2 regions of the Paenibacillus sp. FSL W8-0194 genome follow, and region 2 is predicted to be linked to the other one. Evidence: predicted binding sites of a transcription regulator. Region 2 holds the regulator's gene; the other holds the start of a gene.

Region 1 (16,250 bases), 1.3 Mb from region 2:
TACAAGGAAGTGATGGACAACGGGCTTCACGTGTACGTGCTGCCCAAACCCGGATTCCAAAAAACATACGCCACGTTTGCGACCAAATACGGCTCGGTCGACAACCATTTCCGCGTGGAAGGACAGGAAGAGGTTTCCGTGCCCGACGGCATCGCCCACTTCCTGGAGCATAAAATGTTCGAGGAGCCGGAGGGGGACATTTTTGCCACCTTCGCTTCCAACGGGGCATCCGCCAACGCGTTCACAAGCTTTGACCAGACGGTATATCTTTTTTCCGCCACCGAAAACGTCAAGACGAATCTCGAGACGCTGATCAATTTCGTGCAGCATCCTTATTTTACGGACCAAAACGTGGAGAAGGAAAAGGGCATCATCGGCCAAGAGATCAACATGTACCTCGATAACGCGGACTGGCGCGTCTATTTCGGCCTGATCGAAGCGATGTATCAGATCCATCCGGTCCATATCGACATCGCCGGCACGGTGGAATCGATCAGCACCATTACGAAAGAAACGCTTTATACATGCTACAATGCTTTTTACCATCCGAGCAACATGCTGCTGTTCGTCGTAGGCGGCGTTGATCCGAAGGAAGTGTTCGAGCTGGTTCGGGCCAATCAGGCGGCTAAGGATTACAAACCGCAGGGGAAAATCGAACGCATTTTCGAGCCGGAAAAAGTGGAGGTCGCGGAAAAACGCCGCGTCGCCAAACTGGCGGTATCCATGCCGAAATGCCTGTTCGGCTTCAAGGAAAAGACGGTCGGCTTTACCGGAGGCGAGCTGCTCCGCCGCGATTTGACGACGAAGCTGATGCTCGATTTGCTGTTTGGCACAAGCACGGAGCTATATCAAAAGCTGTATGACGAGGAGCTCATTTCGGACAGCTTTTCGCATGAGTACAACAGCTCGCCTCAGTATGCATTTTCCGCGGTCGGCGGTGACACGCCGGATCCGGACAAATTGCTGGCGAGAGTCCGCGAGGAAGTGGACAACGTGCTGAAAAACGGGTTTAAGGAATCGGATTTCGAACGGGCCCGCAAAAAGAAAATCGGCGGATATCTCCGCATGCTCAATTCGCCGGAAAACATCGCCCATGAATTTACCCGCTACCAGTTCCGCGGCAGCGATTTTTTCTCCGTCGTCCAAGTGTATGAGTCCATTACGCTGCAGGAAGTCAACGACCGCCTGAAGGAACACGTGGATTGGAATCAGATGGCGGTATCGATCGTGGTGAATCCTTAATGGAAAGTCGGGGAGAGGAGAGCTTGGCCAAAGCGCTCGGCGACACGACGGTGCTGGTCACGGGCGCAAGCCGAGGGATCGGAGCGGCCATCGCCGAACGGTTTGCGCAGGTGGGGATGAACGTCGTCATCCATTACGGCGCTTCGCATGAAGCGGCCAATGACGTTGCCCGCCGCTGCATGCAGCACGGCGCCAAAGTGTTGACGGTTTCGGCGGACCTCAGGGACAAAGGCCAGATCTCGCGCATGAAGGATAAGCTGGAAAGCCACGGGCTGATGCCCGACATTTTGATCAACAACGCCGGCATTTCGCATTACGGCATGCTTGCGGACGTGACGGAGGAGCAGTGGGACGAAGTCATGGCCGTCAATTTGAAAGGATTGTTTTTGTGCACGCAGGCGTTTATGCCGCACATGGTTTCGCAGCGTTACGGGCGGATCATCAACATGTCTTCGGTATGGGGCATTTCCGGGGCCTCCTGCGAAGTGCTGTATTCCACGACCAAAGGAGGCATCAACGCGTTTACCAAGGCATTGGCCAAAGAGCTTGCGCCTTCGGGAGTGACCGTCAACGCGGTCGCGCCCGGCGCGGTGAACACGGAGATGCTGGGGCATTTGGACCCGGAAGAGAAGCGGATGCTCGAGGAGGAAATTCCGGCAGGACGACTGGCCACCCCGGATGAAATTTCGTCCCTTGTCTATTTCCTGGCGCTGCCGGAATCCGGTTATATCAACGGCCAAGTGATCAGTCCTAACGGGGGCTGGATTACCTGAAGCTGTTAACGGCCAATGGCGTACTTCCCTGCATAGGCAATGGTTCTTGAGGTTATATTACAACTGTTGATTTTAAATCTCATGCGCCATAGCTAAGGGAGGACTTATCAATGACCGTAATCAAAAATTTTGATACCTGGAAAAAGTTTCTGGGCGAACGCGTCATCCAAGCCGAAAAGATGGGAATGAGCGAAGAAACGATCGCCAACCTTGCGTATGAAATCGGTGATTTTCTGGATGCGAAAGTTGATCCCCAAAACTCTTCGAACCGCGCTCTTAAAGAGTTATGGGAAGTCGGCAACAAAGAGGAACGGCGCACGATTGCGCGCTTGATGATCAAACTGGCGAAGAAAAACGTCTGATCGGTTTGAAGGGTGCTTTGACGCAAACCATCGCTCATCTGAATCCTTGCCACCGAGAAGCCCCCGTAAGGGGGCTTTTTCTCTAATGGTTACAGTATTGAACTTGTTTTTCACAAGCATTTTATATATCATTAACGTGACCCGACATTACGGCATGGAAGCAGCATGATCGGAAGCGGCCGAGGCTTGAGTTGAATTTGTCGAAATGTGCGGGAAAAGCTCAGATGGGGTGTCATGGTGGAAGAGAATCAAACGAAACAACCGAAACAGTGGTACATGGAATACCGCATACATAAAAACCGTCCGGGCCTGCTCGGGGATATCGCGTCCCTGCTGGGAATGCTGGAGGTAAACATATTGACGATCAACGGCGTGGAGGGTAAAACCCGGGGCATGCTGCTTGAAACCGATGACGAAGAAAAGATCCGCCTCATGGGGGCGATGCTAAAAAAAGTGGACAACATTACGGTTTGCGCGCTGCGCGAGCCCAAATTGGTCGACATTCTCGCCGTCCGGCACGGACGGTACATCGACCGGGATTCCGATGACCGCAAAACGTTTCGGTTTACCCGGGACGAACTCGGATTACTCGTCGATTTTTTGGGTGAATTATTTAAAAGGAGCGGCAATCAGGTCATCGGCCTGCGGGGCATGCCGCGCGTCGGCAAAACCGAGTCGATCATCGCGGGCAGCGTATGCGCCATGAAGCGGTGGACGTTCGTATCGTCGACGCTGCTCCGGCAGACGGTCCGAAGCCAGCTTTCCGAAGACGAGATGAATCCGGCCAACGTGTTTATCATCGACGGCATCGTCAGCACGATCCGTTCGAACGAACGCCATTATAATCTGCTGCAAAACATTATGCGGATGCCAAGCACGAAAGTGATCGAGCATCCGGATGTTTTTGTGCAGGAATCCGAATATACGTACGACGATTTCGACATTATCGTTGAATTGCGCAACAATCCGAACGAGGAAATCATATACGATACATTCACCAGTTCTTATAATGACGACATATAAACCTATATTTGGATGAGGAGGTGATGGCATGTCCGAACTTGGACAGCAATTGAGAGAAGCCAGACTGCAAAAGGGAATGAGTCTGGACGACGTGCAGGAAATGACGAAAATTAGAAAAAGATATTTGGAGGCCATCGAAGCAGGGGATTATAAGGTGTTGCCCGGGAGCTTTTACGTGAGGGCCTTCATTAAAACATACGCGGAAACGGTGGGCTTGGATCCGGATCTGCTGCTGGAGGGACATAAGCAGGAGGCGCCGGCCGAACCCGAACCGGTCATGGAGCCGGTGATCCAGAAACGGAGCAGTAGCCGTTCATCGGAGCGCAACGTCAAATGGCTTTCCACGACGCTGATGTGGATTTTTCCGATTTTGATCATCGTCGTGATCTATTGGTACGCCAGCAGCGCAACCCATCCGAAGTCCAACGGCGTCGATCCGGCCAAGGTGACCCAAAACCAGCAGGATCCATCGAAAAACGAGGCCGCCAATACGACCACGACGCCGCCGGCCGGTCAGGACAAAGCGGGTGAAAACAAAGATAACACCGCGAAAGGCCAAAACGAAACCGGCGGAGGAACGGCCGGAGGCAATCAGCAGACGACGCCGCCGGACAACGGGACGGGAACGACGACCGATAACGGCAATACGTCGACCGATAACGGCAATGCCACGACGGACAACGGCGGCACGACGACCGACAACGGTACGGTTGCCCCTCCGGGAAATCAGGCCGTCACGGTTGAAAAGGATCGGAAGAGAGGCAAGGACACCATCTTTAAAGTGGCCGCTCCTGCCGGAACTCCGGTGACGGTCGAAATCAAAGCGTCGGGCGAAAGCTGGGTGGAGGTCTACAAAGGCCAAAACATCCATGGGGAGAAGCTTTCTTTCGGCAAAACGAAAAGCGGCGACGCCATGTCGTTCACGCTTGATTCGGCAGGCCTGTACATCAAATCCGGCTATTCGCCGGCAACGACGATCACGGTGGGCGGGCAGACGGTCACCGACGGCAAATCGGTATCCCGCATATTGCTGAATCTCGTGGATTCCGGCACCGTGAATACGACCGGAGACCAGTCTTCCGGCAGCAATACCGGCAACGCCGACAGCGGCAATGCGGCGGACGGCGGCGATTCGAATTCCGCGTCCGGCAACGATTGATCCGAACCGCTTTCAAAACGAATAAGCCCGTATCCTCGCGGAGACAATAGAACTATTGGCATAAAGTTCATATCTCCCATGAAAGAGGTGCAGGAACGATGGCAATCAGCTGGATCGTAACCGGTATTGGCGTTATTGTCAGCCTCCTCGGGTACTATTTGACTCCCAACGCTTGGGGGTACGGCATATTGGGTTTTGGACTGGCATGGGTCGTGCTGGGGATTCTCAACATGTTCAGACAACCGGTCCCTGACCGCGACAAGGCATAGCCGCAGGAGACATTTCTTTCGGGCGCACCCCGGAAGGAATGTCTTTTTGGTATTTGACCGCGGGATGTTGGCGGGGTGTTATCCGCCGCCCGGCAAAGATTCGCATAAATACATTAGACTTGTCCGCAACATTTTCATATAATATGACATGAAGTTTTAAGAAAGGACGTGTAGCAATGGCTTCCGAAAATTCATTCGATATCGTTTCCAAGTTCGATTTGCAGGAAATGAACAATGCCATCAACCAGGCGGAACGAGAAATCGAAACCCGCTTTGACTTTAAAGGCAGCAAAAGCAGCCTGAAGCTGGAAAAGGACGCGCTCGTCATCGTTTCGGACGATGAATACAAGCTCAAGTCGGTCATTGACATTTTGCAGTCGAAAATGATCAAACGGGGCCTATCCCTGAAAAACGTGGATTACGGCAAAATTGAACCGGCTTCGATGGGGACGGTCCGCCAGCGCATCGGCTTGAAACAGGGAATCGACCAGGAGAACGCCAAAAAAATCAACGTGCTCATCCGCGATTCCAAGCTGAAGGTCAAAAGCCAAATCCAAGGCGACCAAATCCGCGTGACGGGGAAAAGCAAGGACGATCTGCAGGCTGTCATGCAGCTTTTGCGCAAGGCGGATCTTCCGCTTGATTTGCAGTTCACGAACTTCAAATAACTTCCCAGGCAGGCAACGCGCCGGGGGTTGGTTCCCCCGAAAGGCGCTCCCCTCAGGCTTTTGACAGGGAATAAAACGTTATATTATACTTGGGGAGAAGTGCATGTGGATGTTTTTACATAGCTGTTTCCGGTACCTCGGTGCCGATCATTTGAATTCATTCATCAAGTTTGCTTGATCCGGGGAGGGTGCACATTGAATTTGCCCAACCGTATTACCATTGCAAGAATTTGTTTGATTCCGATCATGATGGTGTTTCTTTTGGTGGATTTCAGCTTCTATCCTAAACCATTGGTCTGGAATTCTTACGAGCTGCCCTTGAATCAGCTTGTCGCTGCATTCATTTTCGTTTTGGCGGCCAGCACGGACGGTATAGACGGTTATTTGGCGCGGAAGAACAACATGGTTACGAATCTGGGTAAGCTGCTTGACCCTTTGGCGGATAAACTCCTTGTGGCAGCGGTGCTGATCTCCCTCGTCGAGATGGGGAAATGCGATTCGTGGATTGCGGTCGTCATCATCAGCCGCGAGTTCGCGGTGACCGGGCTGCGCCAGATCGCGCTTTTGGACGGATCGGTCGTAGCCGCGAGCAAATGGGGAAAAGCGAAGACGGTTGTTCAAATCGTTGCCATTATCCTGATGCTCATCAACAACTTCCCATTTGAACTGATCGGCATTCCGCTGGACACGATCGCCACTTGGGCGGCTGCGTTGATCACGATTTATTCGGGTATCGATTATTTCGTCAAAAACAAACATCTGCTTCGGCTATCCAATGCGTAAACGGCAATAGGTTCAATCCTATTGCTTTTTCTTTCATCAGACGGAAAGAACTTCCGCTGTTTCTGGTTGCCCGGAGAAGGATATATCTTTTTTATACGGCACATTCGCCGTATCGTGCCAAATTTTTTTAAGCGGGGCGTCTTGGATGCGCCGATTTCTAGGAGGAGTGACAGCATGAAAGCGGAAATTATCGCGGTAGGAACTGAACTGCTGCTGGGACAAATCTTGAATACGAACGCGCAGTATTTATCCCGGGAGCTTGCGGCCATGGGGATCGACGTTTATTTCCAAACGGTCGTCGGCGACAACATGGGGCGTCTGCAGCATGCCATCGAGCTGGCTTCGGAGCGGGCGGACATTCTGCTTCTGACCGGCGGGATCGGACCAACCCAGGATGACCTTACCAAAGATGCGCTTGCAGCCGTGCTGGGGCGCGAATTGCATATCGATGCTGCGGCGATGGAGCAGGTGGAGGAATTTTTCGTCAGCCGCGGCCGGGACATGACGGAAAACAACCGCCGCCAGGCGCTCGTCATCGAAGGGAGCACGCCGCTTCCGAACGAAACCGGTTTGGCGGTCGGAGTGGCCATCGCCCAGGACGGCAAATTTTACATCGTTCTCCCGGGTCCGCCAAAAGAAATGAAGCCGATGTTCGACCGGCAGGCGAAACCATGGCTGCAGCGGCATGCGTTGACGGATGAAATGCCGATTTATTCCAGGATGCTGAAGTTTGCCGGCATCGGCGAATCGCTGCTGGAGGATAAGCTGCTTGATCTGATCCAGGCCCAGAGCGATCCGACCATCGCCCCTTACGCCAAGGAAGGCGAGGTTTCGGTGCGGATTTCAACGAAGGCGGCAAGCGAGGCCGAGGCGGAGAAAAAGCTGGAGGCGATGGAAGCCAAAATTCAAGAGCGCCTTCCGGGGCATATATACGCAAACACGGACATGCCGATCGAACAAAAGATCGTGGAGATCATGTCGGAGCGCGGGTTGACGCTCAGCGCGGCCGAAAGCTGCACGGGCGGGTTGCTGATGGAGAGCATCACGGCGATCCCGGGCAGCTCGGCGATGTTTCTCGGCGGATTCATATGTTATTCCAACGAGATGAAAGAGAAGCTTCTCGGTGTGCCGCGTTCTCTGCTCGAAGGGGATCAGGCTCCGGGGGCGGTCAGCCGCGAAGTGGCGGAAGCCCTTGCCGACCAGGTGCGGACGATCACAGGCAGCGATTTCGGGCTGTCGGTCACGGGGGTTGCCGGACCGGGCGATTCCGAAGGCAAACCTGCCGGCCTGGTATACGTCGGCCTTGCGGAGCGGGGGAAAGATACCGAGGTGTTTGAACTGCGGCTGGGCGGCAACCGGGAGAGCGTCCGGGGCCGTTCGGTCAAGACGCTGCTTTACCGGCTCTGGCTGAGATTAATTTCCAAGTGAGGCCTTCCCCTTCGAAGGGCAGTTGTGCTTCGGCGTTCAAAAGAGGTATAATACGAGCATACGGAAGAACCGTGCAAATAAGGATTTGCTGCGGTTCTTTTCTTTTCCGGGCCGCGGCTTCCAGCCGAAAGGAGAAATGGGCCGAAAACAAAAAAAAAACGAATGTATGTTCGAAAAAATGCTTGGCAAACGTTCCAAAACAAGGTATGATATCAATATAAACGGTGAAGGATGTGAGTTTATTGTCAGATCGTCGTGCTGCGCTTGAAATCGCGCTTCGTCAGATAGAGAAACAATTCGGTAAAGGGTCCATTATGAAATTGGGCGAATCGACCCACATGCAGGTGGAAGTCGTTCCCAGCGGTTCCCTGGCTTTGGATATAGCATTAGGTATCGGCGGACTTCCAAGAGGCCGCGTCATTGAAGTATACGGTCCGGAATCTTCCGGTAAAACGACGGTGGCTTTGCATGCCATCGCCGAAGTTCAAAAGGCTGGCGGACAAGCCGCGTTTATTGATGCGGAACATGCTTTGGATCCGCTTTACGCTAGCAAGTTGGGCGTAAATATTGACGAGCTTTTGTTATCCCAGCCGGATACGGGCGAGCAAGCGCTGGAAATCGCCGAAGCGCTCGTCCGCAGCGGAGCGGTAGACATTATCGTCGTAGACTCGGTTGCTGCGCTTGTTCCTAAGGCCGAGATCGAAGGCGAGATGGGCGATTCCCACGTCGGCCTGCAGGCCCGCCTGATGTCGCAGGCGTTGCGCAAGCTGTCCGGCGCGATCGCCAAATCGAAGACGATTGCCATCTTTATTAACCAGTTGCGCGAGAAAGTCGGCGTCATGTTCGGCAACCCCGAAACGACTCCAGGCGGACGAGCCCTCAAGTTCTACTCTTCGGTGCGCCTCGACGTTCGCCGCGTAGAAAGCATCAAGATGGGCAATGACGTGGTCGGGAACCGTACCCGGATCAAGGTGGTCAAGAACAAGGTGGCGCCTCCATTCAAACAGGCGGAGATCGACATCATGTACGGTGAAGGCATTTCCAAGGAAGGAAGCATCATCGATATCGGCACGGAATTGGATATCGTCAACAAGAGCGGTGCATGGTATTCCTTCGAAGGGGAGCGCCTGGGCCAAGGCCGCGAAAATGCGAAGCAGTTTTTGAAGGAAAATACGCAAATTTGCGATACCATCGAGCAGAAGATTCGGGAAGCAAGCAATCTGACGACGGTGGTGCCTTCTCCATCAGCGACCGAGCTGGAAGCAGAGCAGCTGGAAGAGCAGGAATTGTTAGAGCTTGAATAAATAAAGTTTGACTTCAATCCAAGGCGCCCTGGCGATTCGTCCAGAGCGCCTTTTCTTTGATTGCGAAACAGGGCAGGAGGAAGCGAACGTGCAGGAAGACATACGGAACCGGCAAGATCGGCCGTACCGGCAGGAGCAGCAGGATATGGCGGATATCAGCCTTTTTCCGGACGGCGTGGATTTGGTCATCACCGCGGTGGAGCGGCATCCCAAGCAAAGGGGACAATACCAAGTCTCATTCGGCGAATACATGCTGCTCATCCATGAAGACACGATGATCAAATACCGGATGCTGAAGGGCAGCATCTTTACGAAGCAGGAGCTTGAAGAGATCGTGCTGGCGAACGAAAAGCAGCGGGCGTACGTCCAGGCGCTAAAATACTTGGAACGGAAGCAGCGGACGAAAAAGGAATTGGCGGAGCGGTTGCGGCAGAAGGATTTCGGGCAAGCTGTTACGGAGCAAGCCCTCGACAGGCTGGAGCGGGAAGGCCTGATTAATGACGAGCTGTACGCCAAGCAGTGGGCCGAGCAGCGCATTTCAAGCCAGAGGAAGGGAAGGGCCTGGGTGAAGCAGGAGCTTCGCCAGAAGGGCGTCGACAGCCTTCTGATCAGCGAAGCGTTGGCTGAGGTCAGCGAAGAGCAGGAGTTCGAAAGCTGCCTGGCCGTCGGGAGAAAAAAATGGAGGCAGACCCGCGGCGAATGCATGGACAAGAAGCGAAAAACAGGCGCTTTTTTAATGCGCAGGGGATTCTCGGGGGAACTCGTTCGCAAGGTGATCAATGAATTGGTCCGCGAAGACGGGGAAGCCGACGAGAACGAAGAGCCTTTTGCGTTCGATTAAGGCAAATGTTAACATATTATGAAAGCCTCTCTCTTGACAATATCTTTTCACAAATACTAAAATGAATATGAATCTTGTATAGAAAAGAACCCTTTTTCCTTCCAAAAAAGGCTCGTTTCTGTCAGATTCAGCAACGCTAATTCATATGGATAATGCCCGTTTTTGCGGGAGATTAGAATCGTTGATTTGCGATTAGTGTAATGATGAAACATGTTGAATGGACAACTGAAGAAAATCCCAAGGAATACCTTGGAGGAACCAACGAGGAGGTGAAATTATGCCTTATCTATGGCTTTGGATCATTCTCGTTGTTGCCGGATTGTTCTTGGGGTTCGTGATTGGATATTTTATTCGCAAATCTCTTGCAGAAGCTAAAATTTCAAGTGCTGAGCATGCTGCGATGCAAATCATCGAAAATGCGAAGAAAGAAGCTGAAGCACTGAAAAAAGAAACGGTACTGGAGGCGAAGGACGAAGTCCACAAAATCCGTACCGAAGCTGAAAAAGACACTCGTGAGCGTCGAAATGAAATTCAACGGCAAGAAAGACGATTGTTGCAGAAAGAAGAGTCGCTGGATAAAAAGATTGAATCGCTGGAACGCAAAGAAGAACAAGTGGCTAACAAAGAGAAGCGCATCGAAGAAACTCAGCAGCAGATTGATTTGATTTATAAAACTCAGGTCGCTGAGTTGGAGCGGATCTCCAATCTTACGATGGAAGATGCCAGAAGCATTATTTTGAACAACGTGGAACAGGAAGTAAGGCATGAAACCGCACAAATGATCAAGGAGATCGAGCAGCAGGCCAAGGAGGAAGCGGACAAGAAGGCGCGCGAAATCGTGACTCTTGCCATCCAACGCTGCGCTGCCGACCATGTCGCGGAAACAACTGTATCTGTCGTGACATTGCCTAACGAGGAAATGAAAGGCCGGATTATCGGTCGGGAAGGCCGGAACATCCGGGCACTGGAAACCCTTACCGGTATTGATCTCATTATTGATGATACGCCTGAAGCCGTCATTCTTTCCGGATTCGATCCGATCCGCAGAGAAATTGCGCGCACTGCCTTGGAAAAACTCGTGTCGGATGGCCGAATTCATCCGGCCCGGATCGAAGAAATGGTGGAAAAATCACGCAAAGAGGTCGACGAACGGATTCGCGAATACGGCGAACAGGCGACCTTCGAGGTGGGAGTTCACGGACTGCATCCGGATTTGATCAAAATTTTGGGCCGTCTCAAATTCCGTACCAGCTACGGTCAAAACGTGCTGAAGCACTCCATGGAGGTTGCTTACCTCACGGGACTGATGGCCGGAGAGCTTGGGGAAGACATCGTGCTTGCCAAACGTGCCGGATTGTTGCATGACATCGGAAAAGCGCTGGATCATGAAGTGGAAGGATCGCACGTTGAAATCGGCGTGGAACTAGCGAAGAAATACAAAGAACATCCGGTGGTTATCAACAGTATCGCATCCCATCACGGGGACGTGGAGGCAACTTCCGTCATCGCGATGCTGGTCGGCGCGGCGGATGCACTTTCCGCGGCGAGACCGGGAGCGCGTCGCGAAACGCTTGAAACGTATATTAAACGTCTGGAGAAGCTGGAGGAAATTTCCGAATCCTTCGAGGGCGTCGAAAAATCGTTTGCGATTCAAGCCGGACGCGAGGTTCGCGTCATGGTGCAGCCTGAGAAAATCGATGATGCGGAAGCATTCCGCTTAGCACGGGACATCACGAAAACGATCGAAAATGAACTGGACTATCCGGGGCATATTAAAGTTACCGTTATTCGCGAGACCCGGGCGGTTGAATACGCAAAATAATGATGTATGGAAAAGTGGCCGCGTTAGAGGCCACTTTTCATCTTTTTAGGCCCGTTTGGAGGTCTGTACTTAAGGAGGGGAACGTTATTAACGTTTTATTTATAGGGGACATCGTCGGAAGCGTGGGCAGAAAGGCATTAAAGGATACGCTGCCTTCCCTGAAAGCGAAATATAACCCGCATGTCATTATCGTCAACGGCGAAAACGCCGCATCAGGCCGAGGAATTACCCAGTCGATCGCCAAAGATTTTTTCGAATGGGGCGTCCACGGCATCACGATGGGCAACCATACGTGGGACAACAAGGACATTTTCGATTTTATCGATGACGAACCGCGCATGATCCGTCCGGCGAATTTTCCGCCGGGAACGCCGGGACGCGGGGCTGCGGTCATTAAGGCGAACGGGAAAGAGCTTGCCATCGTCAACCTGCAGGGCCGGACGTTTTTGCCGGCGATCGACTGCCCGTTCCGTACAAGCGATGAAATCATCGATCAACTGCGCAAAAAACATAAATGCATCCTGGTTGATTTTCACGCCGAAGCGACGTCGGAGAAAATCGCGATGGGATGGCACCTGGACGGTCGCGCTTCGATTGTCGTCGGCACGCACACGCATGTGCAAAGCAATGACGATACGATTTTGCCCGGAGGCACGGCCTATTTGACAGACGCCGGCATGGTGGGCCCGAAAGACGGCATACTCGGCATGGAGCGGGAAGCTGTTTTGCGCAAATTCAAGACCCAGCTGCCGGTCCGCTTTGAGGTGGATAAAGGAAAATGGCAGTTCCACGGGCTGTTCGTGCAGCTTGACGATTCCACGGGAAAAGCCAAAAAGATGGAAAAAATCCGGCTGCTCGAAGACGAATGGATCATGAGCTGAACCAAACCAGCCTCTAGGAAATGGGAAATGGGATGCCTGAGACTATCGATGTGTTTTTGAAGGGGAAATTGACAAAAAGAAGGAATTATTTTCCCGCTCACGAATAACATCTATTATGTGGAAGCTAACCATCAACATTCCCAGGGGAGGTTCTTACCATGGAAGTATTAAAAGTTTCAGCAAAGTCCAATCCAAATTCTGTTGCCGGTGCTCTAGCTGGCGTGCTTCGTGAACGTGGTGCTGCTGAACTGCAGGCAATCGGAGCGGGGGCGCTAAACCAAGCCATTAAAGCGGTTGCCATCGCCCGGGGATTCGTCGCGCCAAGCGGTGTTGATTTGATCTGCATTCCAGCTTTTACGGATATCGTGATCGACGGGGAAGACCGGACCGCGATAAAGCTCATCGTGGAACCGAGATGAATCCGGTCGCCGATACGTTGTTGAAACCTGTTTATTGATATAAGCTGAATGAAGCCGGGGATTTAGGAGCCGACGTCCGTGGCTGGCATTCAGTTTATATGGGATAGACAGGTTTTTTTGCATTTTGGAAAAAAGATGACCTTGCGAGGCATGAGAAGGGAGTTAACAAAAGTGACTTTTCCGGTGATTGATTTTCATTGCGACGTACTGAGCAAAATGAGAGAGGACTACGGATTGTCTTTTAAAGACGGGGCTCAGCTTGACGTAACGTATGACCGGATGCTGGAAGGGGAAGTCATGCTGCAATGTTTTGCCATGTATTTGCCCGAGAGCTGGGGAATTCCGCGTTATGAATTCATTTTGGATCAGATCGACGCGTTTAAAACGAGAGTGATGCGGACCGGGGAAGGCGTCCGGTGGTTAAAATGGAAGGAGGACGCGGAGGAGCTTGGCCGAACGATCAAAACGGCGGCATCGGGCGGGTCCCGTCACCTTCCGTGGGGACTGTTGTCGGTGGAAGGCGCCGACGGCTTCGAAGGCAACCTGTATTATGTCCGGATGTGTTATGAGCTTGGGGTCCGTTTTCTCGGCATCACCTGGAATTACGCCAATTGGGCGGCGGACGGCGTGCTTGAGCAAAGGAACGGCGGATTTACGGAAAAAGGCAAAAAGCTGATTGAATTGGCCAATGAAACGGGACTCCTCCTGGATGTCTCGCATTTGTCCGAAACCGGATTCTGGGAGCTCGCGGAACGGACCGCACGTCCCTTTATCGCTTCCCATTCCAACGCCAAAGCCGTCTGTGCGCATCCGCGGAATTTGAACGATGACCAGATTCGGGCGATCATCGCCATGAACGGGCGGATCGGTTTGACCTTTGTGCCGTGGTTCGTGCGCGATGGCGGCGAAGGGGCCGTCAAACCGGTGGAGCTGCTGCGCCATATCGAGCATATTTGCGCGCTTGGAGGGGATGACCACCTGATGTTCGGGTCCGATTTCGACGGGATCGACTCGTGGATCGAGGGGCTTGAGCATCCCGGAAAGTACCCTGCATTCGCGGAGCTGCTGTCCCGGCATTTTCCCGAAGCCTCGGTCCGGAAATGGATGTCGGGGAATGCGCTTTCGTATTTGACGAGCCATCTGCCGGAACGGGATAACGCAAGTGCCGGATAATGGTTAACGTGTCCGTTTGCCAAATGTTGGGGCTGTTCGGCGTTTACCGCATCAGAATCCAACGTCCGTCCAGCTGCCCCAAGAAGCCGGCATCCTGCCAATTGGAAGGGCTGCGGGCCCCTTCATATTTTGACAATCTTGTAGCGAAACGCAAATAATCGGCGCAGAAGGGGCTTGCTTCACCGGCAGCGCCTTTTTATTTTTGGGTAAATGGAGGTATAATGGTTTGGCGTACAGATCATAGAGAAAAAATAAGGAGTGATCCACGTGAGTAAAACTGTACCTGTTGGCGTTTCCGCCAGACATATTCATTTGACCCAAGAGCACATCGAGGTGCTGTTCGGAGAAGGATATCAATTGACCGAGTTTAAACCTTTGTCCCAGCCGGGCCAATTTGCGGCCAATGAAACGGTTGCCGTGATGGGGCCGAAAGGCGGGTTCGAGAAAGTGAGAATTTTGGGCCCTGCCCGCAAAGACAGCCAGCTCGAAATTTCCCGGACCGATTCTTTTGCGATCGGCGTCAAAGCGCCTGTGCGCGAATCGGGCAACATCGAAGGAACACCCGGCATCAAAGTGAAAGGCCCTAAAGGCGAAATCGAACTGGAGCGGGGCGTGATCGTTGCAGCCCGCCACATTCACTTTCATACATCCGATGCGGAAAAATGGGGAATCGCCGACAAACAAATGTTGAAGGTTCGCGTCGGCGGCGAACGCGGTCTCGTATTCGAGAACGTCATTGCCCGCGTGTCCGATTCCTTTGCGCTGGACATGCATATCGATACCGATGAAGGAAACGCGGCCGGCGTCAAAACCGGGGATACCGCTGAAATCATTGACTAATTGCCAGCTTTACATGCATAGGGTTGATAAAACGGGAGAGCCATCTCCCGTTTTTTTATTCGCGAAGCCGTACCGACCGTCTTGCCTACATATACCTTGGTTTTTGGCACCCGCCAGCTCGTAAAAGCTACGATTTTCTGGTTGGAGGAAAGTGGCTAACGATGGATGTTCATGCTATAATTTATTGGAATGCCTTTTAGGCTTGAAGGTTTGTCCCCAAGGGAATTGAAGGAGTGATCGAAAGCATGGCCAAGGAAACGAAGGATTACTCCAAATATTTTGATTTTTCCGACGCCAAGGTTCTGTCAGAGGATGAACACGGCAAAACCATTCGCATCAAAGGTCGGGAAATTCATATTATTTCGGAGCCTAACCATAGACAAAGCAAGAAGCGCCGCCGTGAGGAAGTCCAGGTTCTGTATGAAACGGCCGTGCCCGAGGAGCTTCGCGGGATCGGAAACGGAAAGCATTACATCGTGTATACGTACGGCTGCCAGATGAACGAGCATGATTCGGAAACGATCAAAGGCATGCTGGAGGAAATGGGATACACGCCGACGGAAGACCGCAAGGAAGCCGACATCATTTTGCTCAACACCTGCGCGATCCGCGAAAATGCGGAGGACAAGGTGTTCGGCGAACTCGGCCATCTGAAACATCTGAAAAAAGAAAAACCCGGGCTGCTGCTCGGCGTCTGCGGCTGCATGTCCCAAGAGGAAAACGTCGTCAACCGCATCATGCAAAAACACGGGTTCGTCGATATCATCTTCGGAACGCATAACTTGCACAGACTGCCTCATTTGGTGAAAGAAGCGTTATTCAGCAAGGAGATGGTCGTCGAGGTCTGGTCCAAAGAAGGCGACATCATCGAAAACCTGCCGAAAAAACGGGAAGGACTGCGCGCATGGGTCAACATCATGTACGGATGCGATAAGTTCTGCACGTACTGCATCGTGCCGATGACCCGCGGCAAGGAACGCAGCCGCCGTCCGGAGGACGTCATCGCCGAAGTGCGCGATTTGGCCCGCCAAGGCTTTAAGGAAATTACGCTGCTCGGGCAGAACGTAAACGCTTATGGCAAGGATTTCACCGATATCAGCTACAGCTTCGCCGACCTGATGGACGATATCCGCAAAATCGATATTCCGCGCATCCGGTTTACGACGTCCCATCCGCGGGATTTTGACGACCATTTGGTCGAAGTTCTCAGCAAAGGCGGCAACCTGGTGGAGCATATCCATCTGCCGGTGCAGTCGGGAAGCA
Region 2 (16,250 bases):
CAAATCTTGTTGTCCAAGCGGATCGATTGGCGCAAATTTGGCGTGAGCGGCTTTATTATGGGCAGCGGGATCGTGGCCATGCATTACACGGGGATGGCTGCCATGCGGCTTCCCGCGACGGTGGCGTACGACAGGGGCTACTGGCTGCTTTCAGCGGCTATCGCCTTGGCGGCATCGTATGTGGCCTTGTTCCTTTTCATTAAATTTCGGGGGAACGTCTCGGTGAGCTGGTGGAAATGGGCTTCCGCCTTGCTCATGGGAATCGCCATATGCGGGATGCATTTTACCGGGATGAGGGCTGCTGATTTTTGGTGCGGGGATGCCGGTGCCCTGATCGCAACCGATAGCGGGGAAGTCAACCTCGTTTTATTATCCGGCGTCACCTTGGCAACCTTTTTTATGCTGATGGTTTCGTGGGGAGCGATGTTTTTCGATCGGCATGTTTTGGAGAAAATGGCTTATAGCGACCCGCTAACAGGACTTCCCAACCGGCATGATCTCAATCGTTTTCTTAAAGACGGCGTCGACGGCTCGCGCGAAACGGCGGTGCTTTTTATCGATTTGGACCGCTTCAAAACGATTAACGATACGCTGGGTCATGATATCGGCGATATGCTAGTCCAGGAGGTCGGAAGAAGGCTAAGCGGGTTAACGGGCGAAGGTCGGAAAGTATTCCGCCTTGGCGGGGATGAGTTTTTGATTGCGGCTGAACGGTGCAGCCAAGATCAGGCGGAACAGCTTGCCGGAGACATTTTGGAGGCGATCACCAAACCGTTTGACCTCAAGGGGAATGAGCTTTACATCACGGCGAGCGTTGGAATCAGTCTGGCGCCGAAGCATGGAACGGACCGCGAATCGCTCCTCAAGGCATCCGATACGGCAATGTACAATGCCAAAAGGGCGGGAAAAAACCGGTTTTGCGTGTTTGACGATGAAATGGATCAAATGCTGCTTCGCCGTCTCGAATTGGAAAAAGACATGCGGGGCGCCTTGGAACGAAAGGAATTTTATATCGTTTATCAGCCCAAGTGGAATGCGCTAACGGAAAAAGCCGTCGGTTTCGAATCGCTGATGCGCTGGCCGCATCCGAAATTCGGCGAAGTTTCCCCCAGCGAATTTATTCCGATTGCCGAGGAAACGGGATTGATCATTCCCATGACCCGATGGGTGTTCTCCGAAGTGGGCAAGCTGCTTCAACAATGGATGGAAAAAGGCGTTCCGCTGCTTCCCGTATCGATCAACGTATCCATTCGTTTATTCGAAAGCCAGCAGTTGATCGAAATGACCCGTACATTACTGAAGTCCGCGAACTTATCTCCGCATGTTATTGAGCTTGAAATTACCGAATCCATGATGCTGTACGATGTGAAGGACATGATCAGACAGCTCAGCGAGCTTCGCAGCCTCGGCGTTCGCATTTCGATGGACGACTTCGGGTCGGGGTATTCGTCGCTCGGGACGTTGGATCAAATTCCGATTGACACGATCAAAATCGATCAGCTTTTTATCAGGGAAAGCGATTCGCCCGCCAAAAGGGCCATCGTGGGCGCGATCATCGAGATGGCTCTCAACCTGCAGCTGGACCTTGTCGCCGAGGGAGTTGAAACCGTGGAACAAATCGATTTTCTTCGGTCCTCTGGATGCAATGTGATGCAGGGGTATTATTATGGAAAGCCGATGGACGTGAGCGAAATGGACGATTGGATCGCCCGGAATATGGAAGAACGCCTCACGGAAGACAGTAGGCTTTAAGAAAACGATCGATCATAAACATGGCGCTGCCAGCCGATCATTCATGGGATTCGATCTTAAAGCCGCGCTGATCCCTCCGTATTTTTGCATACACCGGCGGTGTGCCCGGATGGTAAACTCATATCTATTTTCGCAAGGAGTTTCCTATTTGCCCTTCCCTTCCAAAAGCATAATCATAAGATAAAGTATGCTTCTGAAAGGAGGGTGAACACATGAGTGAAGTCGTTGGAGGCGTAGGCGGTTACGGCCATGGCGGGTATGGCAGCATCGGTGCGATTCTGGTTCTCTTTATTTTGCTCGTTATCATCACCAAAGCTTTCATTTACTAATTTCGTATTTTCAAAGCTCTTGCCGGCATGCCGGCAGGAGCTTTTTCGCGTTCCCTTCATGATGGGGATTCAGGGCATCAGCGGCATGCTGACGAACTTATACCATAAGTATAATAACCCCAGCGGGATGCAGCAGATCAGGCCAATCCCCATGACGATCATCCGGTTTTTCCAAGACCCGTTCATGCAGGTACCTCTCCTTCAAAATGCCATACATGTTTATAACGCAATGAAACCGTATCATGTTACGCTTCTTTCTGATTTTTTTGGCTGAAAAATCCTGCAATGCATGTTCATAACATTGACTCGGCCGTGGTTTTGGTATATATTGTTCCCCTGTGCTTCAATGCAAAAAAGCCAAAAAGCATAAAAGCAAAGAAGGACTTGATTACGGATCAAACAAAGCGGACGGAGACGTCATGCAATTTCCCTGTCTGCGACAATTATGTACAAGGAGTATCATCTTCATGGACCGACAGCTCACTTTTTCGAAAAGCATTTTGATTATTGCATTCATTCTTGCGCTATTGTTCATCTCGATTTTTCTGCTCAAAGCGGAGCCGCATCTTCCGCTGCTCGCCGCAACGGTCGGGACCGCAGCTTTGTTGCGGCTGTTCGGCATTCCTTGGAAGAAGCTTGAAGCTTCCATCCTTCAAGGCATTCAAACGGCCATTATGCCGATTCTCATTCTTTCGCTGATCGGCATTTTGATTGCCGTATGGATGATGAGCGGGACGGTGCCGACGATCTTATATTACGGCATGGATTATATCAAACCGCATTTATTTGCGGTGAGCGCGTTATACGTCACCATCGTCGTGTCGATGTTTACCGGAAGCTCGTTTACGACCGTCAGCACCGTCGGCGTCGCCTTTATGGGGATTGCCGCGACGACGGGAGTTTCCCCGGCGTTGGCCGCGGGAGCGGTCATCTGCGGGGCTTGCTTCGGGGATAAAATGTCGCCGCTATCCGATACGACGAATTTTGCCCCGGCCGTGGCCGGCATTCCCATCTATACGCACATCCGCAACATGCTCTACACGACGGTGCCGGCGCTCATCGTCACGACGATATTTTTCTTGTTCGCGCCAAGCTCCGGCACGGTCGATTTATCGTCCATCGAGCAAATCAAGTTTGCGCTGCAGGATGGGTTTCGCATTCATTGGCTTACGTTGCTGTCGCCGATTGCCGTCATTGCCTGCTCGATCAAACGGATGCCGATTCTCCCTACGCTGATCGTCGGCATCGCGACGGGTCTGCTGGTGACGGCTGTCGTTCAACGCGAGACGGCAATCGACGTATGGTTTCAGGTCATGCAAAGCGGCTATCAAACGGCCAGCGCCAACGAAACGGTCGCATCGATCGTAAACCGGGGAGGTTTGCAGTCGATGATGTGGTCCGTCTCGCTGATCCTGATCGCGCTGTCGCTGGGCGGATTGCTGCAGCATTGCGGCGTCATCGAAGCTTTTTTCCAAAAGGCCGTTCAGCCTTTAAAACGCGGCAGCAGCATCGTTTTGATGACGGGAGCGTCCTCGATTGCGGTAAACGCCATGACGGGCGAGCAATATTTGTCCATTCTTTTGCCGGGTCAAATGTTTAAGGACGAATATAACCGCAGAAAACTGCCCGCAAAAACGCTGTCCCGAACCCTCGAAGATTGCGGTACGCTCGTGAATCCGCTTGTTCCCTGGGGCGTCAGCGGCGCTTTTTTTGCGGCTGCCCTCGGGGTTCCGGTGCCGGAATACGTTCCGTACGCCGTCTTGCTGTGGGTAAGCCCCCTCATTACGTTCGGATATGCGCTTATACCGAAGCTGCAAAAGAACGCGCTTGGCCCAAACACATGGTCTGCTTAATATAACGTCTACGCTCGGTCTTGCCGCCTAATGGATTAGGGGCAAGGCCTTTTTGCTTTGCAATTGCGGCACCCGTGGCGGATGAACCGGGGGGCTCCAGGCATTATTGTCGGTCCGCACACATAAGGTGAGGAACCTTAGAGCATAGTAAAAAACGATTCCTGCCCTTATGGGGAGGTCGATCCATATCACAGGATGCAGAAGGGAGGGGGAGCGCTTATGCTGAAAAGCAATAAATATAAAGAGGCCGAAGCGGACCGTTTGAATTTTCACGACCAAACCGACGACGTCGTCGGACGCGAGCCTGCCACAACGAATGTCGACGATGCCGTCGCGGCCATGACCTCGCATATCAATAAATACGACGTTCCGGACGAACTCGAAGAAAAATAACCAACAGGAAAGCGCGCACAGGTGGAACTGATGCGTGCTTTTTATTTTGTTGGCGGATGCGGATCGGCGTCATCATCTTGGCATGCCATGCTTTTTTTGATTTACAAAATCACCCATATTATGTAATCTGGTAGAAACATATTCGAGATCTTAGATATTGGGAAGGAGCACCGGACATGAACGGTCAAGACGAACGTTTGCTGGCGTTGGAAGAACGGGTAGCCGAACTTGAGGATCAACTCCGCGAAACGCGGAAGGGTTCGAAAGGGCTGCGGATCGTGTTGTACATCATTTACGGCGTATTTATTTTATTGATTTTGCTTGGCGTTCTGCAATTCGTGTCGGTCTAACCTGCGGCTGCATATAACAACTGAGTGAGTCCTCCCGGCTTGGGGGGATTTTCTTTTTTTTATAAGCGATATCTATAGAAAACAAACCTAAAACCTGAATTTCTCACCTCCCGATCTTTGCCGTTTCCCTGCATAATGGGTTCATACCAAACAAAAAGGGGAATAAGCAATGGCGAAAATGTCGAAATGGCTAAGCTTGGCGATGGCAGGCGCGTTAGTCTTCAGTTTGGCGGCATGCGGAGGCAAAGCCGATGAAGGAAGCGCTTCGTCGGGAGCGGGAACCGGCGGCGACAAGGCCGGCACGGTGAAAGAGAAAAACGTAACGATCACGTTCCAAAACATTTATCCGGATCCGACCGATCCGAAAAACAAATTGATGAACAAGCTGGTGAAGCAATACGAATCGGAGCATCCGAACATCAAAATCGAGCTCGATTCCCTGAACACCGATCAGCAAAAGCTGAAGCTGAAAACGCAAGCGGCGTCCAAAGAGGTGCCGGACATTACCGTGGTCAACCCGGCCGCGCAAATGCAGCCGTTCGTGGAAGCGAAGCTGCTCGCGCCGCTGGACGACATGCTGGACCAAAACGGACTCCGGGGCACGTTCCAGGACGGGCTTCTCGATTGGTACAGCTTTGACGGCCATACCTATGCCGTGCCGGACGGCAACAACATCGGCGTGGTGTACTACAACAAGGAGCTTTTCGAAAAAGGCGGGGTTAAGGTGCCGACGACGTTCGAAGAAATGGTTGATGTCGTCAAAACGCTGAAATCCAAGGGCATCCAACCGATGGCGATCGGCGAAAAAGACACCTGGACGGGATCGTTCCTGTTCATGAACATGCTGCTTCGGACCAACAACGGCCCGGGCTTCCTGAAGGACGTGCTCGATAAAAAGAAAACGTTCGAAGATCCGGCATTCAAGGAAGCGGTCGACGCGTTCCAAAACCTCATCCAGGCCGGAGCCTTCCAGGAAGGCGTCACGTCTTTCGACTACAACGCAGGCGAAAACCTGTTCAAGACCGGCAAAGCGGCCATGTACTTTATGGGCACGTGGGCGACGGGAGGCATCGAAACGTCTTCCGTCAACGGAAAAGTCGGCGTGTTCAAGTTCCCGACGATCAACGGCAAAGGCAACCCGGACGAGTTCATGCTGGCGCCGGGTAGCGCGTTTGCGATCTCCGCGGACAGTAAACATCTGGATGAAACGAAGGCGTTCCTGAACTGGTTTATGCTGAACTTCCCGAAAGAAGCGTTCGAAGCCAAAGGCGCAGTGGGAATCGGACAAAAAGTGGACGGCGATTTCAAGGCGGCCGGATACTCCGACATGGCGATGGAGGTGCTGAATCTGTTCAAAGACGTGAAGGGCGGGGATCTGGCGTTCGACAACACGATGAACCCGGGAACGGCGCAAGCTCATCTTGCCAGCATCCAAAACCTGTTCGTACAGAAAAAGGATTCGGCCGAAGTCGCGAAGGAACATCAGTCGGCATTCGAAGCCAACAACAAATAAGCTTGATGTAATGGAGGGAACGCGTGCGAAAGGCGGCATGCCGTTCCCTTCTGCTTCACTAGACCAGCCAGAAAAAGGAGGGGTTCCCATGAACGTGCTCAAAGTCTCCCGCTGGACGATTGCCGCGTTTGTGCTGCCTTGCTTGATCCTATACGCAGGCATCGTATTCGTGCCGATCCTCGTCTCCATGTACAGCGGTCTGCTGGATTGGAACGGCATCGGGGAGTCCAGGTTCGTCGGGTTCGAAAATTTCAAAAACCTGTTTTTCCATGATCCGGTATTTTGGCCGTCCGTACGGAGAACGCTGCTGTTTGCCGTGTTTTCGATGGCGGAAATCCCGATTGCGCTGCTTGTGGCCATTTTGCTCAAACGGTATATCCGCAGACCGAATTTTCTCGTGTCGAGTTACTTTTTGCCCGTCATTCTGTCGGTCGTTGTCGTCGGCCAGCTGTGGAAAACGATTTACAATCCCGCGTCGATGGGGGGCATGCTGAACCAGGTGCTGGAAGCGGTCGGCCTAGGATCATGGACGCATGAATGGCTTACCGACCCGTCGGTTGCGATGTATTCGCTGTATTTCGTGGCGCTCTGGCAGTACTTGGGTTACCACACGCTGATCCAGTATACGGGGATATTAAACGTTCCTGAAGAAATCTATGAGGCAGCGCGGATCGATGGCGCCGATGGGTTTGCCGCCGACCGATACATCACGTTTCCGAACATCATTCCGATCTTCAAAATCTCGATCGTGCTGGCGTTTATCGGCTCGCTGCAGGCTTTTGACATGGTGATGGTGATGACGGGCGGCGGACCCGCGCACGCAACTGACGTCATTTCGACCCATATGTACAACATGTCCTTCCTGTCCATGAAATACGGGTACGGCAGCTCGATTGCGGCATGTTTGGTCGTGCTATGCCTTGCGGCCACCTTCCTGATCAATCTGATATTCAACAAGCTGGAGAAACGCTTTTCGTAAAGGAGGAAAACGCCATGAATACGAGCTCTGCCGTTACGTTGAACAAGCCGGCGGCCGCTGCCCGCCGCGGACGGTTTTCCGCTGCGAAAACGATCGTCATCCTGTTTTTGTCCATATTGGTGGTCACGCAGGTATATCCGCTGCTATGGCTTGTGCTGTATTCGCTGAAAACGAACGAAGAAATTTTGTCGGGCAGCTTTTTCGCCCTGCCGCACGCTCCGCAATGGAGCAACTATAGCGCGGCGCTCGAAGGGAATTATTTTCGATATTTGCTGAACAGCTTATTCGTCACGTCGGTGACGATGGCTGCGGTCATTTTGCTGAGCTCCCTGTGCGCGTATGCGATCAGCCGATTCCGCTGGCGATACGGGCAAGGGGTTATGCTGCTGTTCCTGATCGGGATGATGATCCCGATGCAGGCCACGCTGCTGCCGCTCATGATCATTTTCAAAAACATGCACGTGCTGAACACGCATTTGTCGCTGATCCTGCCTTATGTCGCGTTTTCGATGCCGATCGCGGTGTTTATTTTGAGCGGGTTCATGAAAACCATTCCGCATGAAATCGAAGAGTCGGCCGTGATCGACGGGGCCAGCATCTGGCGCATTTTCCGCAGCATCATATTGCCGGTGTCCGTTCCGCCCGTCATGACGGTTTGCATTTTGACGTTCATCAACATTTGGAATGAATACATTTTGGCGGCTACGTTCATTTCGTCGGAAAAGCTCAAAACGCTGCCGTTCGGCGTGAACAGCTTCGTCAGCCAATATTCGGTCAATTACGGCGCGATCGGTGCTTTTCTCGTGCTCGGCGCGCTGCCGGTCATCCTGATCTATTTCTTGTTATCCGATAAAATCACCGAAGGCATGGTGGCAGGCGCCGTCAAGGGATAAAGGGCCAAAAAATCGGGCGGAACAAGCGGCGCATATGCTAAAATGGACACGAAAAGCCGATGCTTTGAAAGGGGGAAGCCGAGGTACGTGAGACGCTTCCGATCCATACGCAGCCGCTTGTTCCTGCTTTTTATGGGATGCATGACGGGAATCCTGATATTGATGAGCATGCTGTATTACAATCGAACGTTATCGATCATTCACGCCAAGGTGGGCGACATCGCCGAAAAAAACATCTCCCAGACCGCGGGGCTGTTCAACTTGATGCTGCAGGGCTATAACAGCTTGTCCAAATCGCTGAACAGCAACTACGAGCTTACCCGCCTGCTGCAGGAAAAGCCGGACGATCCGGCGGCGGAAATCATGAACGAACGCACCATCACGAACATTATCGGGGCGGCCTACTATTCGCGGGACGATGTGCTGGGCATCCACATATTATCGCCCGACGGCAAGGTGTACAGCTACGAAAGGCAGTTTGCCGGGGTCATCGACAACAACTACGCCCAAACCGAATGGTATAAAAAGCTCGAAGCATCCTCGGGCAACATGGTCTGGCTCGGGTTATACCCCGGTTCGCCGATCAACACGCTGCAGGCGGAAAAGCAGGCGTTCGTGTTCGGGCGCAAGCTGTACGATTTGGATAACCATAAAGAGATCGGAATGTTGATGATCGAAACGAACCCGTCTCCGATGATGGAAGCGCTGTCTAACGTGAGCATCAGCCCCGGAACGCAGGTCTACATTTTGGACGAAGCGAAAAAAATCATCGCCTCCTCCGAACGAAAAGGAGCCAAACGCCCGGAGCTGGACCGGCTGCCGCAGCCGTCGCCGGAAGATAATATCTTCGTTGACGGCACGTCCAAGGAGCTGATCGTCGCCGCCAACACGACGATGGCCGGGTGGACGATTTACGGCCTGACGCCGAAACAGGACATCCAGGCGGAAGTATATCGGACGACGAAAGTTTTGGTGGTTGTCGTGCTGGCGCTGATCATTTTATCGACGGTGCTGGCTTCGATCGTCTCCCGCAATATCGCGTCTCCGCTCAAGCTTTTGATCCGGGAGATGAAAAAGGTCGAGATGGGAAATTTCAGCGGTTCGGTCAACGTGGATTCCTTCGACGAAATCAACAGCCTGGTCTCGTCGTTCAACCGGATGGTGCACCGGATGGACGAGCTGATCGAAACGATCAAAATTTCGACCGTCAGCGAAAAAAACGCGCAGCTGCAAGCGCTGCAGGCCCAGGTGAATCCGCATTTCCTCTACAACACGCTCGACATGATCTATTGGATGCTGGACGAGCAGGAAAACGAACGGCTGAGCAGGGTGGTTCTGTCGCTTTCGCAAATGTTCAGGTACAGCAGCAATTGGGAAGAAGCGGCGCGAACCACGCTGGGGCGCGAATTAGAGCAAATCGGCCATTACTTGACGATCATCGAAACGCGGCTCGGCGGAAGGCTGCAAACGAACATTGACGCGAACGCAGCCTGGCTGGACGCGCCGCTTCCGAAAATGACGATTCAGCCGATCATCGAAAACGCGGTCAAATACGGTTTGGAGCCGAAGGAAGGCATGGGCGTGCTGAACGTGCGCACGGAAAAGGAAGGGAACAAGCTGCTGATCAAAATCGAGGACAACGGAATGGGCATGGATGCCGAGACGCTGGAGCGGGTAAAAGAGACGATGCACGCCAAACATCAGCGGTCGCCGGATGCGGATTCGCCCGGAAGAAGACGCGGCATCGGGCTGCGGAACGTACACGACCGCCTGGTGATGATGTTCGGCGGACCATACGGTTTGAGCATCGAAAGCGAGCCGCTGCAAGGAACGACGGTGACCGTTGCCATACCGATTCCGGCCGAAGGGGAGGACGAAGATGAACATATTGGTGGTGGATGATGAAAGCGTGATCCGGGAGGGGATCAAGCGGACGATCCGCAAAGCGTTTCCCGGCCACGGCGTGCAATTGGCGGAAAATCCGGACGAAGCGGCGCAAATTCTCCGGGGCGGCCAGATCGACGTGGTGCTCACGGATATTTTGATGCCGGGCATGACCGGACTCGAATTGATGCAGGTGTCCCGGAGCAATTATCCGCACGTGAAATGGGTAATCATCTCCGCGTATTCCGAATTTGCTTACGCCAAAGAAGCGGTCAGGCTCGGGGCCAAGGATTATATGCTTAAGCCGATCGGCAAGGAGGCGCTGATTTCGATGATCGGGCGGCTCGGCGAGGAAGTGGAGCGGGACGCCGAGCTGGAGCAGGAAACGCGGCTGCTCCGGAGCAACCTGAAGTTTTTGCGTGAAGCGGTATTCCAGCGCTGGGCGACGGGACTCGACATCGGGAACTTGGACATCGCCCCGTTCGTGGAGCGGTACCCCCGCTTTTATTTGGTGCTGGTCAAAATGGAAAGCGACGACGCTGTACATCTCGAGCATTTTATCGTCGAAAACGTGCTGACCGAGCTGATCGAACGCCACGGAAAAGGGTTCGTCACCAGCCTCGACGGCAAAAGCCTGCTGGGCCTCGTGACGCCGGATTCGCCGGACGGGGCAAAGCGCTTGAGCGACGAGCTGCGGCTGCATCTGAAAAAATACGTCAAGGTGCCGTTCCAAGTCGGGCTGTCCGAAGAAATCCGCGACTTTAACAGCATCCCGGCGGCGATCCGGGGGATGGGGCGGCAGTCCGGAACGCTCGAATTCGAATATTACGCCCCGGGCGGAAACCGGGCGGTCGAAGTAGCCCTCCAATATATCCGTGCGAACTACAATACCGACGTGACGCTGGAAAAGGTCGCCTCCGTCGTCTTTTTGAACCCGGCATACTTCAGCCAAGTGTTCAAGCAAAAAACCGGAAGCGGGTTCAAGGAGTACGTCATTTCGCTGCGGATGGAAAAAGCGATGGAACTGCTGAAGCATACGCAGCTGAAGCTGATCGACATCGCCGAAAAGGTCGGTTACCAGGACGTCAAACACTTTACGCAGGTTTTCCGCAAGCGGACGAACATGACGCCGACGGAATACCGGCAGCGGGGATGGGAGGAGGACGGGCTGAACCGAGCTTGTCCGTAGAAGGGAAAAAGGATGCGCCTCGATATCCGCCTTGGGCCGTGCCAGTTCGACTGGCACGGTTCTTTGCGTTTCTTGCCTAGGAAAGTCCGGTTTTGGGCGATGTTAGGAGATGCTCGCTAGGTTGCTTATTGCCAAAAGGGAACAAATGTTCTATAATTGATGTATTGTTACTTTGGTTGGGGAGGGGGGGGAAGGGAAACAGTGGATCCAATGAGCGTCAGCGAACGGATGGATAGGGAGGGAATTCCCGGGTTAAGCATCGCATTCATTGAGGATGGTTTGATCAGCCATCGGGAGACCTGGGGAAAGCTTGCGGCGGGGGAGACGGAACCGGTCCGGATGGATACGATGTTTAACGCATGTTCCATCAGCAAATTTGCGGCAAGCGTTTTAGCGCTTGTTCTGGTAGAGGAATGCGTCCTTCAATTGGATGAAGAAGCGAATCGGCGCCTGATATCGTGGAAGATTCCGGAGCATCCGCAATTCCGTTCCGGCCGCGTCACGCTGCGCAGGCTTCTTGGCCATCAAGCCGGCTTTTCCGATCCCGATGGAAGCTTTCCGACGTTGGCCAGGGACCGCAAAGCTCCGTCCATGGCGGAATTGTTAACAGGATTAACGGTTTATAGGCAGGAGCCTGCTTTACTGGTCGCCGAGCCGGGAAGCCGGTTCATCTATTCGGATACGGGATTTTGCGTCATGCAGCTGCTGATTGAAGATGCGACGGGGGAGCCGTTCGAAAAGCTGATACGGAGAAAGATATTTGAACCGCTGGGGATGAAAAACAGCCGTTTCGTCATGGACGAATCCGACATTCGCGCGGGATCTGCCGCCGGACATAACCGATATGGCGACCGGTTGGCCAGCCCCTATCCGATTTATCCGTATGCTGCGGCTGCCGGGCTTTGGACGACACCGACGGACCTCGCGATGTTGGCCGCCGAGCTGATGGCTTCGCTGCAGGGGAAGGGGATATTGGGGATTTCCCCAAAGACCGCAAAGGAAATGTTTACACCGCAGAACGGTTTTAAGTGGGCCGGGCTGGGCGTATTCATGGAGTGCCATGGCGGGAAGCTGGAGATTACCTCGCTCGGGTGGGGCAGCGGTTTCCAATGTATGATGACCGTTTATCCCGAGAAAGGCATAGGGGCGGTATGCATGATGAACGCGGATCCGGGCGTGCATCAAGCCGAGAGCCTCCTCGGATATATCACAACGATGTGGCAGCAGGAGAAATTCGGCTAACCCAAATAGAAAGCCCTTGTTCTCCTGGAAGAACAAGGGCTTGTCCATTGGCGAGGCCAACACGGATCAATGAATGTCGCGGAACAAACCGACGACCTTGCCGAGAATGGTCACGTGATTCAAGCGCAGCGGCTCGTAAGACGGATTCTCCGGCTGCAGACGGATATGATCCTTTTCTTTATAGAACGTTTTTACGGTAGCTTCGTCTTCGTCCGTCATGGCAACGACGATATCTCCGTTATCAGCGGTCTGCTGCTGGCGGACGATGACGTAGTCGCCGTTGTGAATGCCCGCCTCGATCATGCTGTCCCCTACGACCGATAGCATAAAGACTTTCTCGTCCCCGACAAAATGCTGGGGCAGAGGGAAATAATCCTCGATATTTTCCGTAGCGGTAATCGGTACGCCGGCCGTAACCTTACCTACCACGGGAACCCGCGCGATCGTTTGCGTGAACAGGTTGCTGCTTTCGGATTCTTCCTGGCCCAAAATCTCAATGGCGCGAGGTTTCGTTGGGTCCCTGCGGATCAATCCCTTTTTCTCCAGTCTGTCCAGATGGCCGTGCACCGTCGAGCTGGAAGCCAGTCCGACGGCTTCGCCGATCTCGCGGACGGAAGGAGGATAACCTTTGGCCCGGACTTCGTTTCTTATAAATTCCAATATCGCTTGCTGCCGGCTAGATATCTTCGACATTCCCCATCAACCCCATTAGTAACGTTTGGTAAAAGTATAACATAGAACTGCCGTTCGTACAAACACAAGTTCTAAAACGGGAACATGATTTTTCCTTAATGGAGAACAATTGTTCGAAAAAACTATTGAACAAAACATGTGTTCGTGTTATATTGTTCTCATACAAGAACAAATGTTTGGAGGAACGGTTAACATGTTAAAATACAGTACATATCAAAGCATATATAATCATGAAATTTCCGGGGGAGACCGCAACGGCGGGAAACTAAAAGAACAGCTTCACGCTTTCCAGGCCATGTTCACGCGGCGCCAGATGGTGAAGCTTCTGCTGATCGTCATAATTATGACGGCAGGGTGTACAGGCATGGTACGCGTATTTGCCGGTTCCCCTCAAGACGAGGTGCAAATGGAACAAATCGTTGTGTCCCAAGGGGACACGTTATGGCAAATCGCCCGGGATCATAAACCGAAGGACATGGATACCCGCGCATACATTCAGATCATTAAGAAGACGAACCATCTGAAATCCAGCGGCATTCAAGCCGGAGATGTCCTTTCTCTTCCTATATATTAGACTTCGTTTTTATGCCTAAGAGCTTGGTAAGGTTCACGCCTTGACAAGCTCTTTTTCTCATGGCAAAGTTAGGTATGAATTGATTATTGGAGGAGTCATGTATGGATATCGACAGCTTAGTTCAGCGCATTAATGAGCTTGCGCGCAAAGACAAAGAGACTGGCCTGACCAAGGAAGAAACCGAAGAACGTGCGAAATTGCGCGAGAGATATCTTCAAAACGTCCGTCGGAACTTCAGGGCCCAGTTGGATTCGATCGAATGGGTAGAAGACCGCAATGACGGAAAGCGCAAATAAAAATACAGAACATCATGGTTAAGGGGGAAACACGATGTCCCGATCTTGGGAAAGAATGGTTCAGAAAAACTCGGCTCAACTAAACAAGCAGCGTAAAAAACAGGGGAAACCTTCGCTGTATTCCTCGAACGGCTCCGCCACGGCCGACGTCTTCAAAGGGCGGAACTTTGTTCTTCCCATCACGCTGGTAGCGCTTGCCGTCATTTACCTTTTGCTCGGAATGACGAGCCAGCAGGCGGCGATGAACACCTCCTTGAATTGGATCGTGGTCGGATTGTACGTTTTGCTGGCGATTATGATTTTTTTGCGCCGCCCGTTTCTTAAAGTGGACAAAAATACGCTTTCCACGATCAAGTTCAATCGCGACCGGCGTTTGACGGCGGACCAAATCGCCAAAATCAAAGCAGGATCCGGTTCGATCGTGATCGAAATGAAAGGAACGAAGGGGAAAAAGGGCAAGGAAATAAAGGGCGGCAATTGGGTGTTTACCCGTTTGATCAACCGCTACGATACCGAAGCCATGGCAGAACGTCTTGAGCGTTTTGCCGCCTCTTTTAATATTCCGTTTGAAAAACAATAGTACAGATTAACGTTGGGAGAGGGATGGGAAGATGGGAGTTACCGCCGTTTTTTTTGATTTGGACGATACGTTGTTGTGGGATGAGCGCAGCGTGAAGGAATCCTTCCAAGCGACCTGCGAAACGGCCGCCGCCAAAACCGGGGTCGACGCGGAGGCGCTTGAAGCGGCTGTCCGCAAAGAGGCGCGGGCTTTGTACGAGTCGTACGACACGTATGCTTTTACCGCCATGATCGGCATTAACCCGTTTGAAGCATTATGGGGGGAATTTACCGTAGGGAAGCAGCCCGAGTTTCAACGGATGGCCGAAATCGTCCCTGAATACCGGAAGGAATCTTGGCGCCGCGGCCTCGCCGAGCTGGGTGTGGAAGACGCGCAGCTGGCCGAAGAACTTGCCCGACAATTCGGGATGGAAAGACGCTCCCGCCCCCATGTGTATGAAGAAACGTTCCAAGTGCTGCAAGAGCTGAAAGGGAACTATAAGCTTCTGTTGCTGACGAACGGCTGCCCGGGATTGCAGCAGGAAAAACTGGATGGCGTACCGGAGCTGGTCCCTTATTTCGACCAAGTCGTCATTTCGGGCAACTTCGGCAAAGGCAAGCCGGATCCTACCATTTTTGAGCATGCGCTCTCCCGCCTGGGCGTAACCCCGGATGAAGCCGTTATGGTAGGCGACAAACTTTCGACGGACATTAAAGGCGGACTGGCCGCCGGGTTAACGACGGTTTGGATCAACCGTAACGGCAGGCCGTATCATTCGAACATCCAGCCGCATTATGAAATCAAGCATTTGTCCGAGCTGCACGGTATTTTGGAGTCTATGAAGCAGCAAGTTTAACCGGCCAAGCATTAAATGCGATATGTTAATTAAAAGTCTGCCGTTTGCGGTTCTGCCGCATGCGCAGGCTTTTTTCATGTTCTTATTGCGGGATCGCCCCAGCACATTGCTAATATTGTCATCAATTTGTGATCAACCCGCCGTTTTGGAAGCCTGAAAAGCATGTATAATAAATGAAGTGCGGTCAAAAAGCCTACATATCTGCAGATTGACGTAAGGGAGTGGCAGGAATTTGAAAAAGAAATATGTTTTCATAAGCATCATCTTGCTTGTCGTTTTTGCTTTGGCAGGCTGCGGCGGCAGCGGCGGACATGACGGCATGAACATGGATGAAGGCATGATGGAACCGTTAAAGGTCGATTTAACTTTGAATCCGGAGCAGGCAAAAGTCGGGGAAAAGGTTTCAATTGAAGTGTTGGTTACGCAGAAGGATCAAAAAGTGGATAAAGCGGATGAAGTCGAAATCGAAATCATAAAAGACGGCGACAGCAGCGTGCACGAGAAAGTGCCTGCCGAAAATGCGGGGGACGGAAAATACGTGCTCGAAAAAACGTTCGACGGCGCGGGAACCTATAAAATCACCTCTCATGTAACCTACGGACCGCAGCATACGATGCCGACCAAAAGTTTGACCGTAAGCGAGTAACGGAATAAGAAAGTAAAAACGAACCCCGTCCCTTGGACAACAAGGAGCGGGGTTCGTTGCATGTATATCATGAACGGGAGGAAGGCCTGACTTCCAATCTCCGTTTAGGCTTTTTGGAAACTCGGATCTTCGACGGGATAAGCGACCCAGCCGTTTTTTTCGATGAAGAGACGTACGGCGATGATTTGGCGGTTATCCATCAGCGTAAAGAAATGGTTGGTGTTTTCGGGAACGGAAATGACGTCGCCG

The links. Region 2 encodes LexA, which represses DNA repair genes until DNA is damaged. Its sites were predicted from a motif close to CGAACATATGTTCG; they were not measured.
Region 1: the regulator LexA is predicted to act here: its motif matches at 7,867-7,880, upstream of recA (recombinase RecA).

Annotation. Positions count from the first base shown of each region.
Region 1 covers NZ_CP150205.1:3,705,727-3,721,976, reverse strand. Annotated here, with positions in the region: gene MKY58_RS16780 (pitrilysin family protein) at 1-1,242, shown strand, start outside; gene fabG (3-oxoacyl-ACP reductase FabG) at 1,242-2,015, shown strand; gene MKY58_RS16770 (DUF3243 domain-containing protein) at 2,126-2,377, shown strand; gene MKY58_RS16765 (DUF3388 domain-containing protein) at 2,612-3,400, shown strand; gene MKY58_RS16760 (RodZ domain-containing protein) at 3,429-4,559, shown strand; gene MKY58_RS16755 (hypothetical protein) at 4,658-4,828, shown strand; gene MKY58_RS16750 (YajQ family cyclic di-GMP-binding protein) at 5,005-5,496, shown strand; gene pgsA (CDP-diacylglycerol--glycerol-3-phosphate 3-phosphatidyltransferase) at 5,692-6,279, shown strand; gene MKY58_RS16740 (competence/damage-inducible protein A) at 6,454-7,707, shown strand; gene recA (recombinase RecA) at 7,950-9,011, shown strand; gene MKY58_RS16730 (RecX family transcriptional regulator) at 9,157-9,852, shown strand; gene rny (ribonuclease Y) at 10,127-11,674, shown strand; gene MKY58_RS16720 (TIGR00282 family metallophosphoesterase) at 11,761-12,555, shown strand; gene MKY58_RS16715 (stage V sporulation protein S) at 12,714-12,974, shown strand; gene MKY58_RS16710 (dipeptidase) at 13,125-14,147, shown strand; gene MKY58_RS16705 (phosphate propanoyltransferase) at 14,415-14,987, shown strand; gene miaB (tRNA (N6-isopentenyl adenosine(37)-C2)-methylthiotransferase MiaB) at 15,233-16,250, shown strand, end outside.
Region 2 covers NZ_CP150205.1:2,378,076-2,394,325, forward strand. Annotated here, with positions in the region: gene MKY58_RS10615 (EAL domain-containing protein) at 1-1,752, shown strand, start outside; gene MKY58_RS10620 (hypothetical protein) at 1,965-2,081, shown strand; gene nhaC (Na+/H+ antiporter NhaC) at 2,549-3,934, shown strand; gene MKY58_RS10630 (hypothetical protein) at 4,154-4,327, shown strand; gene MKY58_RS10635 (hypothetical protein) at 4,504-4,677, shown strand; gene MKY58_RS10640 (extracellular solute-binding protein) at 4,847-6,190, shown strand; gene MKY58_RS10645 (sugar ABC transporter permease) at 6,279-7,169, shown strand; gene MKY58_RS10650 (carbohydrate ABC transporter permease) at 7,184-8,062, shown strand; gene MKY58_RS10655 (histidine kinase) at 8,150-9,964, shown strand; gene MKY58_RS10660 (response regulator) at 9,942-11,135, shown strand; gene MKY58_RS10665 (serine hydrolase domain-containing protein) at 11,346-12,377, shown strand; gene lexA (transcriptional repressor LexA) at 12,444-13,070, opposite strand; gene MKY58_RS10675 (LysM peptidoglycan-binding domain-containing protein) at 13,264-13,644, shown strand; gene MKY58_RS10680 (DUF896 domain-containing protein) at 13,746-13,940, shown strand; gene MKY58_RS10685 (hypothetical protein) at 13,975-14,520, shown strand; gene MKY58_RS10690 (HAD family hydrolase) at 14,552-15,355, shown strand; gene MKY58_RS10695 (FixH family protein) at 15,588-16,001, shown strand; gene MKY58_RS10700 (acireductone dioxygenase) at 16,106-16,250, opposite strand, start outside.